4 regions of the Shewanella sp. CAL98-MNA-CIBAN-0140 genome follow, and region 2 is predicted to be linked to each of the others. Evidence: predicted binding sites of a transcription regulator. Region 2 holds the regulator's gene; each other region holds the start of a gene.

Region 1 (3,281 bases), on a different contig from region 2:
TTAGTGCAATGAAATTAGGCGCAGTGGATTACCTTGCTAAACCATTTGCGCCTGAAGTGTTGTTGAATCAAGTGTCCCGCTATTTACCCTTAAAGCAAAACCACGATAAGCCTGTGGTTGCCGATGAGAAAAGTTTAGCCTTGTTGTCGCTGGCTCAGCGTGTGGCAGTATCTGATGCATCGGTAATGATCATGGGGCCGAGTGGCTCAGGTAAAGAGGTGCTGGCGCGCTATATTCACCAACATAGCCAACGCCATGACCAGCCGTTTATTGCGATTAATTGCGCTGCAATACCCGAGAATATGTTAGAAGCGACCTTGTTTGGTTATGAAAAAGGCGCGTTCACTGGGGCTTATCAGGCATGCCCTGGTAAGTTTGAACAAGCCCAAGGCGGCACCATATTACTTGATGAAATATCTGAGATGGAGCTGGGGTTACAAGCTAAGTTATTGCGGGTGTTACAAGAGCGTGAGGTTGAGCGTTTAGGTGGCCGTAAAACTATTAAACTGAATGTTCGCGTACTGGCAACCTCAAACCGCGATCTTAAAGCGCTGGCCACCTCGGGTGAGTTTAGAGAAGATTTATATTACCGAATTAATGTATTCCCGTTAACGTGGCCTGCGCTGCATCAACGACCTGCCGATATTTTACCGCTGGCGCGGCATTTAATTATTAAACATGCTAAAGCACTTAATATGACCTCAGTGCCACAGCTGGATGACGGTGCTACTCGGCGTTTATTAACCCATCGCTGGCCGGGTAACGTGCGAGAGTTAGACAATGTTATTCAACGGGCACTGATATTGCGGGTTAATGATGATATTGGCGTTAATGATATTATTTTAGACTCTGGCGATGTGGCGTTAGTGGCACCAGAATATGTTGACACTGATAAGTCTGCCGAATTAGAAGGCTTAGGTGGCGAATTAAAAGCCCAAGAGCATGTGATTATTTTAGAAACCCTAAATCAATGTCAGGGTAGTCGGAAAATGGTCGCTGAAAAACTCGGGATCAGTGCTCGTACGTTACGTTATAAAATGGCAAAAATGCGCGATATGGGGATCCAATTACCTGCTTAGTGCCAATGCTTGTGCTAATTGATTATTTGTTCAAGCTTATTTAATTGATTGATTTTAAAGTTTTATTTTATAATTAAGACAAAAAGTGACCTATTTTATATGGTAAATAGGTTACTTTCGCCTGCCTATTGTTGCCTTTTGCCTGCCTATTTTCTAATTGTTTTATAATTGTTTTCTACCTATCGCCTACTAATTGTAATATTGGCATCTAAATTGCTATAAATCATTATCAGTTATTGTTGTCGTCAAAAAGCCGACGAAAGGGAGTTACATCGTGCAGATTAGCGCAAATCCATTAATGCAAGAAATGCAGTCACTTCGTGGCGAAATAGCCCCTTCTATTGGTTCATCAATTCGTCCTAATTTAACCCAGCAAGTCAATAACACTACCGGTGCTGATTTCAGCCAGTTGTTGTCTCAGGCGGTGGGTAGCGTCAATGAACTACAACAAGCATCGTCAAGTTTAGCCTCGCGTTTAGATATGGGTGACACCACGGTTAGCTTGTCTGATACGGTTATTGCGCGTGAAAAAGCTGGCGTTGCCTTTGAAGCAACGGTGCAGGTACGTAATAAACTTGTCGATGCTTATAAAGAAATCATGAATATGCCTGTTTAGTCGCAGATCAAATAAAATAACAACATCAGATATAGCAGGTAAGTATTGTGAGCACAGACTTAATGGTAGGTTCAAATTCAACCGCTGATACCGGCGTACGGCAAGAGAACCCGTCTGGGCTTCTTGGCGGCATTGGTGGCGCCGATATGATGCGCCAAGTGATCATGATCTTGGCATTAGCGATATGTCTTGCTATGGCTGTTTTTGTGATGATGTGGGCCCAAGAGCCTGAGTATCGTCCACTGGGTAAAATGGAAACAACTGAGATGATCCAAGTCTTGGATGTACTTGATAAAAATCAAATCGATTATCAAATAAATGTCGATGTGGTGAAAGTGCCTGAAGACAAATATCAAGATGTTAAGTTATTACTCAGCCGAGCAGGTGTTCAAAGTAACACCCAGGCTAATGATTACTTAAGCCAAGATAGCGGATTTGGTGTCAGCCAGCGCATGGAGCAAGCTCGCTTAAAACTCAGCCAAGAATTAAACTTGGCTCGGGCTATCGAAGAATTAAAAAGTATTAGTCGTGCCAAAGTTATTCTAGCGTTACCAAAACAAAACGTTTTTGCTCGTAATGCCTCTAAGCCAAGTGCAACCGTGGTGGTGAGCGTTCGTCGTGGTGGATTAGGCCAAGAAGAGATCGATGCGATTGTTGATATTGTTGGCTCTGCGGTGCAAGGACTGGTGCCTTCTCGCGTGACGGTGACGGACTCAAATGGTCGTTTACTTAATTCTGGTAGTCAAGATGGTACCTCTGCTCGAGCCCGTCGTGAACAAGATCTCGTGCAACAACAAGAAGCAGAATACCGTAAAAAAATTGAATCAATATTGATGCCTATTTTAGGACCTGAGAACTTTACTTCTCAAGTCGATGTCAACATGAACTTTACCGCAGTAGAGCAAACTGCAAAGCGCTATTCTCCTGACTTACCCGCTGTTCGCAGCGAAATGACCATTGAGCGAAACTCATCGGGTCAAAGCTCTGGCGGTATTCCTGGTGCGTTAAGCAATCAACCGCCGACGGAGTCCGATATTCCGCAAGTGGCGGGTGAGGCGACAAGCTCAACTGTGTCAGGTAATTTTTCAAAAGAAGCCACGCGTAATTATGAGTTAGACACCACGATTAGTCACACTCGTCAGCAAATTGGTGTGGTTCGCCGCGTCAGTGTGTCAGTTGCGATTAACTTTAAACCTGGGCAAACGGATGAAAATGGTCAGGTCACTCGCGTGCCGAGAACAGAACAAGAATTAACCAATATTCGCCGTCTTTTAGAAGGCGCGGTAGGCTTTAGCACCCAACGCGGTGATGTGCTTGAAGTGGTAACGGTTCCCTTTATGGATCAGTTAATTGAAGCGTTACCAGAACCGGATATGTGGGAGCAGCCTTGGTTTTGGCGTGCAATTAAGCTGGCTTTAGGTGCGATTGTTATTTTAGTGCTCATTCTGGCCGTGGTTCGACCTATGCTGAAAAAGCTAACCAATCCTAATGGGATTAAGATGCCCGATGATGTTCATCCTGGACATGAATTAGCTGAAATTGAAGATCAGTATGCAGCCGATACCTTAGGTATGCTTAATACTAAA
Region 2 (3,281 bases):
CTGTTGAGTTTGCCTGCTATGGCGAAACAAGGTGATCTGAAACAAGAATTAAAAATTGTTGCGGTTAGCCAATTTGCTGACATAAAAAATAACCAAATCATTTTTAATGGTCCGGTTAAGATTGTCCAAGGCAGTATTAATATCAATGCTGATGAATTACGGGCGTTTACCCCCGAAAACAGCACCAGTAAGAAACTTATCGCCACTGGCAAACCCGCGACGTTTTCACAAGAATTAGATGACGGTCAAATTGGTACTGCCAGTGCCGACGAAATATCCTATGACCTTGCGACTACCACGCTAACATTGACAGGTAATGCCAAACTTAATCAATCGGGTAGCCAAGTGACCGGTAATCGAATTAAGTACAACATCAATGCGCAAGAGCTTATTGCTGAAAGTTCGGGCACAGGGCAAGATCGGGTTATCACCATTATTCAACCTGAGAATTTCCAAGACGAGTCTGCGCCAAAGCAAAAACTCCCTGAAATCCCAGTTAAAAAGCAGATCAAACCATGACCCAAATAACCTTAACCGCTGAAAATCTGGCTAAAAGCTATAAAGATCGTCAAGTTGTTAAAGATGTCAGTTTAACGGTTAAAACAGGCCAAATTGTTGGGCTTTTAGGCCCCAATGGTGCAGGTAAAACAACCACCTTTTATATGGTTGTCGGCCTAGTGAAAAGTGATAAGGGTCGAATTTTAATTGATGATGACGATCTCACTGACGATCCAATGCATCTGCGAGCTCGCAAAGGCATTGGTTACTTACCACAAGAAGCCAGTATTTTCCGTAAACTCACAGTGTATGACAACATTATGGCCGTGTTGCAAACCCGCAAAGAACTCAGTACAAACCAACGTATTGAACAGCTTGAGCATCTATTAGAAGAGTTCCATATTACCCATATTCGAGACAGCCTAGGCATGTCGTTATCGGGTGGTGAACGTCGTCGTGTTGAAATTGCGCGCGCTTTAGCCGCCAATCCAAAATTTATTCTACTCGATGAGCCCTTTGCTGGTGTTGATCCGATTTCTGTCATCGACATAAAAAAAATCATTCAACAACTTAAAAGCCGAGGTCTAGGAGTATTAATTACCGACCATAACGTACGTGAAACGTTAGATGTCTGTGAGCGAGCTTATATCGTCAGCCAAGGTAATTTAATTGCCGAAGGCACACCTGATGAGGTATTGAGCAATCAACAAGTTCGGGCGGTGTACTTAGGTGAACAATTCAAGCTATAGTTACTTTACGGGCCTTTAGTCTATCTAACTCATTTGATTGAACGATATCTAAACAGCGTTAAACATCATTGATGTACGTGACAATCCATTACAGTTTTATAAATTGTCACTTTTATGGAAATCATCTAGGGATAAGCGGTAAATGAAAGCGTCACTCCAACTTAAAATGGGTCAACACTTAACCATGACCCCACAATTGCAGCAAGCCATTCGCTTACTGCAATTATCGTCATTGGAGCTACAGCAAGAAATCCAACAAGCATTGGATTCAAATCCATTACTTGAAATAGAAGATGAGTTTTCTGAAGCAAAAGACCCCGTAAAAGAAAATCGCGACCAAGCTGATACAGACTTCAGTGACAACAGCATTGTCAATATTGAAAAAGACACCTCAACAGTCGACACAGCAGAATCTATGACCAAAGAAACCATGGATGATTTAGCCATGGATACTACATGGGATGAAGTGTACACCGCCTCGCCGATGTCAGGTTCAGGTAGTGCTAGCATGCGCGATGATGACATGCCGTTTCAAGGTGAAACCACCGAAGGTCTGTATGAACATTTAGAATGGCAGAAAAATCTCACTCCATTTTCAGAGACCGATCTTGCCATTGCCACAGCGATCATCGACGCCGTGGATGAACGCGGTTATTTAACCCAAAGTACCGACGATATTCTCGAAGCCATGGGTGACGAAAATGTTGAGTTAGATGAAGTTGAAGCTGTATTAAAACGAATTCAACACTTTGATCCCGTTGGTGTTGCTGCACGTGATTTAAGTGAATGTTTATTGATCCAATTAGCGCAATTCTCTAACACCACACCCCATATCGATAATGCCCGTTTGCTAATCAAAGACTATTTAACCTTAATTGCTGGGCGTGATTTTAGATTATTGATGCGCAAAACTAAGCTAAAAGAAAATGAGTTACGTGACGCCATCACCCTAATCCAATCACTCAATCCTCGTCCAGGCTTATTGATCACCGCCACCGATGACGAATTCGTTATTCCCGATGTCACGGTACTAAAGAAAAATGGCCGTTGGGTTGTAGAGTTAAACCCAGACAATATGCCCAAAATTGGCGTTAATCAGCAATACGCCGCCATGGCTAGAAGCAGTAAAAATCAGTCTGACAGTCAATTTATTCGAGGCCATTTGCAAGAGGCTAAATGGTTTATTAAAAGTATCGAAAGCCGCAATGATACTCTACTCAAAGTGGCAAATTGCATTGTGCAATTTCAGCAAGGCTTCTTTGAATACGGTGAAGAAGCCATGAAACCTATGGTGCTAAATGATATTGCTGAAGCAGTAGAAATGCATGAATCGACAATTTCACGAGTCACCACACAAAAATATATGCACACCCCACGTGGACTATTTGAACTAAAGTACTTCTTCTCTAGCCATGTCAGCACTGACGATGGCGGGGAATGCTCATCAACAGCAATTCGTGCTTTTATCAAAAAGCTGGTTGCCGCAGAAAACCAGAAAAAACCATTGAGTGACAGTAAAATGGCTCAACTTCTGGCAGAACAAGGCATAAACGTTGCTCGTCGTACGATTGCAAAATACCGAGAAGCAATGCTAATCCCGCCCTCAAACCAACGTAAGAGTTTATAACCTACAAGGTTGTGGAGGATTTTCTATGGATATAAATCTGACTGGACGTCATGTCGAAATAACTGAATCTTTACGTGAGTATGTTAATGGTAAATTTTCAAAGCTTGAACGACACTTCGATCAGATCCATAATGTACACGTTGTACTCCATGTAGACAAATTACAACAAAAAGCAGAAGCCAAAATCCACGTTAATGGCGCAGAGATTTTTGCTATGTCAGAAAATACTGATATGTATGCTGCAATAGACGCCCTGATCGATAAACTCGACCGTCAGGTAATTAAACACAAAGAGAAGTATACAAAACACTAACGATGGAACTTTGTACCATTCTGCAGCCGGAATGCACTACCTGTGCCACACCGGGCAGTAAGAAAAAAGTACTGGAACTCATCAGCAATTTAGT
Region 3 (3,281 bases), on a different contig from region 2:
CACTAAAAAATGCCAAGGATATTTTATTGAACAATTGTCTCACCTAATGGTGAATATATAAAAAGGAGTGTGACCAATGTCATACAACATGAATGGACACGAAATCTCAGTTAGCTTCCCGGTTAATTCTATTTCGTCAAACAAAAACTCAATTGCTTTTACCGACAGCTTAGGTAAAAACAAAAAGACCTTTTCAAAGCGCATTGAAGCAATGAACTTCATGAAATGGTTAATCTCTGCAAATAAGTAATATCCCTAACGCTAAGCGTTAATCATTTGCTCTGGTATTTAATAAACTCATTTCTCGGTATTCTCCTCTCAATTACCGATGTTTATTAAAACAGAGCAAAATGAATTACTACTTTACGACTACTCCAGTTCAAACCTCAGTCGAATAAGAACAAAAAACCTAACGAAACTCACACAAAACCCATTTTATCAATGAGTTAATTTTCTTAATCGTCGTAAATCTGACGAAAATTAGAGCGTGACTACGTTTTCGTTGTCATGAAGCGTTAATCGAATTTGAAAACTTTCGTAGATACCTTGGCAACATCGTTTTATTTCCTAATATCCCACCTTGATGTACATATAAAATATCAGTATTAGTCAACGTATTAGTCTTCAAATAATGTTGTAAGACTAAAAATCCGACAGGGTCATACAACAACTCAAATTCAATTCCAGACTGACATACGGTTTGCCACATATCAAAACAACGTTGCGATAATTTTCCAAAATGATATTTATGCCCATCACTAACAATGTGAGGATAATAAACTTCATCAATTAATTGTGAAAATTGCTGGCGTAAGTAATCATCACCGCCAACCGTGCTGCAGGTTAATACCTCAATGGTAAGTACTGGTGTTAATTGCAATTGAGCGAGCTGTTGTATTAGTTGCTTATTTAAATAAGCTGCTGTGGTGCCGGTACCAGAAGGTAAAAAAACCATGAGCTTAATTTGTTGTCTAATCTGAGCCCACTCAATAATTTCACTCGCAAGCTGCGCAATACCCGTTTCTGCGTATTCACAGCGCCCACCTTCAGGAATACACAGTAGATGTTGTTTATCGGCGTAAGTCGGAGTTGATAACATAATGTATTGCACAACATCATCTAAATGCATGCCGGCTATGTTATCGGCATATGGCAACTCAGCAACATTAATAATATTAGCCCCATTTTGTATCGCGGCAGCGTAATTGCCTTGGGGGTGTTGTAGTAAAAATTTGCTAATATGGCTAACGTAATAGTCAAATTGCCAGCCCTGCTGCTTAGCCAGCACAGATAATGAATACAAAGAGTTAGCTTGTGCAGAACCGGCCCCTACTAGGCGGGTCACATATGAATAATCATGATGCAAAAAATGATAAAACTTACGTGCTTTATTGCCACTGAAATCAGCATGCAATAAATCATCCCGCTTAATGTAGAGGGTGTGGCCGTCAAAGTTCATCGACTCTACTGGGCTTATCGAAAACATGTCTTCTCTCAATCAACTGTAATATGGGTATTTTAACTAAAAAATGATAATTCTCATCGATTCATTTGTATTAATTGTCAGACCTAACAGACACTCAATGTCGAAAATAACATTTAAACAATTAGAATCATAAGCTTATAATAATGGCATGATTATCGCTAGTTATCGCTATATAGTAATTAATATTGACTCTTGATAGGAATGAAAATGTCACTTTTACGCTTAATCTTTAATATTGCTTGGTTTTTAATGGGTGGATTTGTTATGGGCCTTGCTTGGTGGCTTGTGGGGGTACTGTGCTTTATCAGTATCATTGGCATCCCTTTTGGCAGAGCCTGTTTTGTTATTGGCGAATTAGCTTTTTGGCCATTTGGACAAGAAACCGTTAACCGCAAACACATTTCTGGCCAAGAAGATATTGGTACTGGCACACTAGGCTTAGTGGGTAATGTGCTATGGTTTTTATGTTTTGGGATTTGGCTCGCTATTGGTCATTTAGTGCATGCATTAGCCTGTTTCATCACCATTATTGGGATCCCCTTTGCGATACAACACATTAAGTTGGCCTTGTTAAGTTTAACCCCTATCGGGCAAACTATTATCGCGAAACCCACTTATTAATGACATGTGAACTGCCGCTATTCTTAATTACCGATAGCCTAATGCTATCGGTTTTTATTTGCCTAATAGCATCGACAACCTTTAATTGCCATTGACGCATTTTGGGCACACAAAAATTATTCAATCCCTTTAAGGACAGCTCAGACTAAATCGGCGCGATGACTTATAATCGTCTGAGCACTCAATGCTAATATCCCGATTAGTTAATCATCCGCCCTATTCCACCGAGTACTGAACCTTCACCTTGATCTTTACCGCCATTTGAAGGCGCATGAGCAATAATTCTGTCAGCCATACGAGAAAACGGTAAGCTTTGTAACCACACAGTCCCATGACCTTTTAAAGTGGCAAGAAACAGGCCTTCTCCGCCAAATACCATCGACTTTAACGAGCCTGCACGCTGAATGTCATAATCAATCCCGGGAGTAAATCCAACTAAACAACCCGTATCGACCCGCAAGGTCTCACCATGCAATTCTTTTTTTATCAGTGTCCCACCCGCATGCACAAACGCCATGCCATCACCTTTAAGGCTTTGTAGGATAAATCCTTCACCACCAAAAAACCCGGTTCCTAAGCGCTTATTAAATTTCATGCTCACTTGCGTGCCTAAGGCTGCCGCTAAAAAACTGTCCTTTTGACAGATAAGCTCGCCTTGATGTTGAGCTAAGTCTATCGCCAAAATGGTCCCCGGAAACGGCGCCGCAAAAGCCACTTTACGTTTCTGCTGGCCTTCATTGGTAAAGTGGGTCATAAAAATACCCTCACCGGAAATGGCCCGTTTCCCCGCACCAAGTAACTTACCAAAAAAACCAGATTCTAGCTCAGAGCCATCACCCATCTTGGCTTCAAAACCAATATCTTCTTCGACATAGGTCATGGCACCCGCTTCAGCAATCACAGACTCATTTGGGTCTAATTCAACTTCAACCAGCTGCATGCTAGAACCAATAATTTCATAATCTACTTCATGACTTTTCATGCTTATTTTCATTCCCTAAAAATTTATTTAATGTTTGCAATCGCCCAACATCGATAAGGCATTGCTCGATACGTATGATTTAAGGTAACAAAATGATCGGCGATTTAACATAACAATATATCAACATACTGGATCCACGTTGTATTATCTCTATGTTAGTTAATAGAATTATGCCAATGTTTACCCTAATCC
Region 4 (3,281 bases), on a different contig from region 2:
TACGGCATAGAGACGCATACCCTGTAGAGTCGACTTATAGGAGTTTTCAAGATATACCCATATGGGTTCGTACTCTGACGGTGCTTTGGGTGCGGCAAAAAGGGAGCAACATGTAAAAACGACCGACGTTAACATGGTATATTGGGCCATTGATGTGGATCGACTCTTGCTCATTCAAATACTCATGCTTGGTATAGCCCTTTGTCACACCCGGCCTCCAGCTTGTACTTGATAGAAACGCATTACCAGGAACGATTTAAGCAGGTTGGCTAAATACATTATAGTCACGAGGCTGAAATCCCGCCCCATTCTCGCATCTATTAAGGTATCGACACTGGCCAAGTGGTCACGTAACTCATGCTAAAACCGTAATTGATTTCCCAAGCAGCCTACATAGGCTTGCATGTTAATAGTCTAGTTACCAATATAGGTTTTTTCAACGATCCTACCAAGCGTCACTTCAGGCTCAAAACGATCGACATAGTATATGGAGATGCCACCGTATCATCTTGTTTTTTAATTTACTTAAAGCGATTACCATTTACATCATAACTAAACAAACTACTGAGACTATTACGCGCAACACTTGGCCGTTTACCTTGGTATTTATAGCTTAACGTAACCCCATCATCTGTTAGCGTCAATGGTAGAAGAAAATAGTGTTTACAAGGATATTAGTCATAAAATCAATAAATTAAGAGCATTAAAAAGCCCCGTTCAATTAAGAACGGGGCTTTTTAAATAATGGTACCTGAGGTCGGACTCGAACCGACACGCCGCGAAGCAGGGGATTTTGAATCCCCCATGTATACCAATTTCATCACTCAGGCAAAGATTTTAAGCTATTTTAGCTTTGCAAAGTAATCTGATTAGTCCAAATATCTTTGCAAAACAATTTTAGTGAATTGACTCTTTATGACCAACACTCAAGTATTATACTTACTCAAATATCGATACTCAATGCGATTATATTTATCTGAGTATAGCCATGTCTTTAGGCTGCTACTGAGTTACTGTGCAACTCAAACCACGTATCAACAAAGTTTGTCACAATTAAGTGTTGGCGATTATACCTTTGCATTTAATAATCGCAAGCCCTTTACCTATTCTTTTCTATAAAAAACACTCAACTGCTCAAAAGTCATTCATAGTCCTAACTGAGATGAAATAGAGGTGTTTTGTGAGTTAAGAAGCAATTTTACAAAAAAATAACATCACGACGACTAAAAATTGATCAAGATCAGTATTGCGGTGTAATTTTGACTTTATGATGATCATGATTTCACATTCCGAGGATAAATATCATGGCATTTTGGTTAGATTTAATGTTTGGTAACGCTATAGGATTTCTTTCTATGATGGTGATCTTCTGTACCTTCGGAATAATGTCTTATCTAATGTGGATGTTTGTTGTGAAGTCTGCACCGACTAAGTGAGTAGCTTACTAGGCTAAGTTTTTTACTGCTTATTATTCATAATCATTATGGATACTTCCTTGCGAATGATAAATTGGCGACAAAACACATGAAGTGTTTTTATGCCAGATTGGGGGCTTTATAGGCCCCCATTTTTTTATCCACTCAGACCGACTTCTAACCGCAACTAACCACAACTAACCACGATATTAGGCTGCATGCTTGCGCGATTGAACCAAGCCATTAATAAAATGTGGTCGCGTTTTGATCAGATAATTCATTTCATCTGCACTCGGCTCACCAGCAGGTAAACGTAATACATCACGATTTAAATAATTACGTGCTTGCATAGAAATTTTGTATTCCGCCGTTGGGCCTTGTATAGCATAGTGACGTTCATTGCCTAGCATTTCGAGTATGCTAGTGTTAACTAAATTTTTAACCGCCAACTCATTTTGCGGCAAGGTTAAAATAGTCTGCCCTTGTAAAAAAAATTCACGTAGCAAGGCTCTTTCTGCAGGATCAAGTAGTTTTACTTTTACTTCAATAGTCTCTACTGTACGTTTTTGACGTAAATATACGATGGACTCATCGACAACAAAGGCAAAAATTTGGCTTAAAAAATAGGCCACACCAATAATTAAGCCTAAGCCAATAAACTGACCATATTCGCTAACGAGTTTGTCTAACGATAAACTCGCCAATAAATATTTAGGCGCAAACAGTAAGCTGGTGCAGGTTACGATAATCCAAGACATTACACTTACGAACAAACGTTTACTGTTCAACATCTTAATTGTTCCTGTTTTCATTTTCATCAGTGATCACCCGCAGTGTCATATTTTTGAACTTATAGAGTTAAAGCAAAATATATGCCATAAATTAGTAGGTAGCCTGGTATTTATGTATGTTTTCCACACTAGATTTGGCCTATCCGACTACGCTTTGAGTAAAAGTATCCCATTGAAATTAACACCATCGAAATTCACTGTAAAATCAGTATTTTGGCAGGTAAATCATCTCCATGATTTTTCATATTGAAGAAAATAGACTGATCGTTATACGATAATGAAGACAAAGCTCTATGACGCGAAAATTAACGCTTTCTATCGTATATTGAGTTGTTTTATGACTATGGTGACAACGGCTTATTAGCTCGGGAGTGATGAGTAAAGTGACCTAGGCGGAATGGACCGGGAGTTTTGGATATAGAAGTAGTACATATAGACCTGCTAGTAGTCGGTATATATGTCATTGATGAACGTTTTTATCAACACCCAACGCCATAGATTAAGCCAATAAGCACACATAACCTACATGTCTATCCGTGATGATAGTAATCAAGAATGGCACTTTGATGAATATAAGAAAACGGCCATCATCGAGAGGCCATTGCCCTCAATTTATACCAATAATGAAAATATTCCTGTTGCAACGCTCATCGAACAAGCCGATCTCAATGTCATTTACGATCATTTGGAGAATAAAGCACGCAAACACTCTTTTTACTCTTCGTTATTCTACTCTTCGTCATTCAATATCTGCCATTACTGACGCCCTAATTTGGCCTAAACGATAGTGATATTTCTACCACTATATGTCGAAGTAACCATAAATGTTGATCAGGGGTTACCGTTATACCCGTTTGCTCACCCAAGCGATCAGTAACCTTATATCAATGTGTATTCTCGTGCTGTTAAACATGCTGCGCACGCGAAAACTCACATTAATGTGGTGACTGAACCCGATAGTATTCATCTGAAAATTTAAACGTAATAGCGCCGTCATTGCCAATGATATCGCCAAAGATATTTTTGAACACATCTTCACTGCCGCTTGGCGGACTAATGTTGGTGGTTAGCGACC

What was found. Region 2 encodes sigma-54, which starts transcription at its own class of promoters, with help from an activator protein. Its sites were predicted from a motif close to GTTGGCACGNNNNTNGNNT; they were not measured.
Region 1: the regulator sigma-54 is predicted to act here: its motif matches at 1,280-1,298, upstream of fliE (flagellar hook-basal body complex protein FliE).
Region 3: the regulator sigma-54 is predicted to act here: its motif matches at 1,629-1,647, upstream of AAEY93_RS00735 (YccF domain-containing protein).
Region 4: the regulator sigma-54 is predicted to act here: its motif matches at 2,277-2,295, upstream of AAEY93_RS06855 (superinfection exclusion B family protein).

What each region holds. Positions count from the first base shown of each region.
Region 1 covers NZ_JBEOPI010000007.1:4,446-7,726, reverse strand. The annotation lists gene AAEY93_RS05165 (sigma-54-dependent transcriptional regulator) at 1-1,079, shown strand, start outside; gene fliE (flagellar hook-basal body complex protein FliE) at 1,354-1,695, shown strand; gene fliF (flagellar basal-body MS-ring/collar protein FliF) at 1,758-3,281, shown strand, end outside.
Region 2 covers NZ_JBEOPI010000005.1:74,791-78,071, reverse strand. The annotation lists gene lptA (lipopolysaccharide transport periplasmic protein LptA) at 1-519, shown strand, start outside; gene lptB (LPS export ABC transporter ATP-binding protein) at 516-1,247, shown strand; gene AAEY93_RS04180 (RNA polymerase factor sigma-54) at 1,390-2,874, shown strand; gene hpf (ribosome hibernation promoting factor) at 2,900-3,187, shown strand; gene ptsN (PTS IIA-like nitrogen regulatory protein PtsN) at 3,190-3,281, shown strand, end outside.
Region 3 covers NZ_JBEOPI010000001.1:174,469-177,749, reverse strand. The annotation lists gene AAEY93_RS00745 (hypothetical protein) at 77-250, shown strand; gene AAEY93_RS00740 (1-aminocyclopropane-1-carboxylate deaminase/D-cysteine desulfhydrase) at 506-1,486, opposite strand; gene AAEY93_RS00735 (YccF domain-containing protein) at 1,694-2,107, shown strand; gene AAEY93_RS00730 (TIGR00266 family protein) at 2,307-3,095, opposite strand; gene AAEY93_RS00725 (LysR family transcriptional regulator) at 3,270-3,281, opposite strand, start outside.
Region 4 covers NZ_JBEOPI010000009.1:114,885-118,165, forward strand. The annotation lists tRNA gene AAEY93_RS06845 (tRNA-Leu) at 746-830, opposite strand; gene AAEY93_RS06850 (DUF3149 domain-containing protein) at 1,305-1,436, shown strand; gene AAEY93_RS06855 (superinfection exclusion B family protein) at 1,625-2,206, opposite strand; gene AAEY93_RS06860 (hypothetical protein) at 2,733-2,969, shown strand.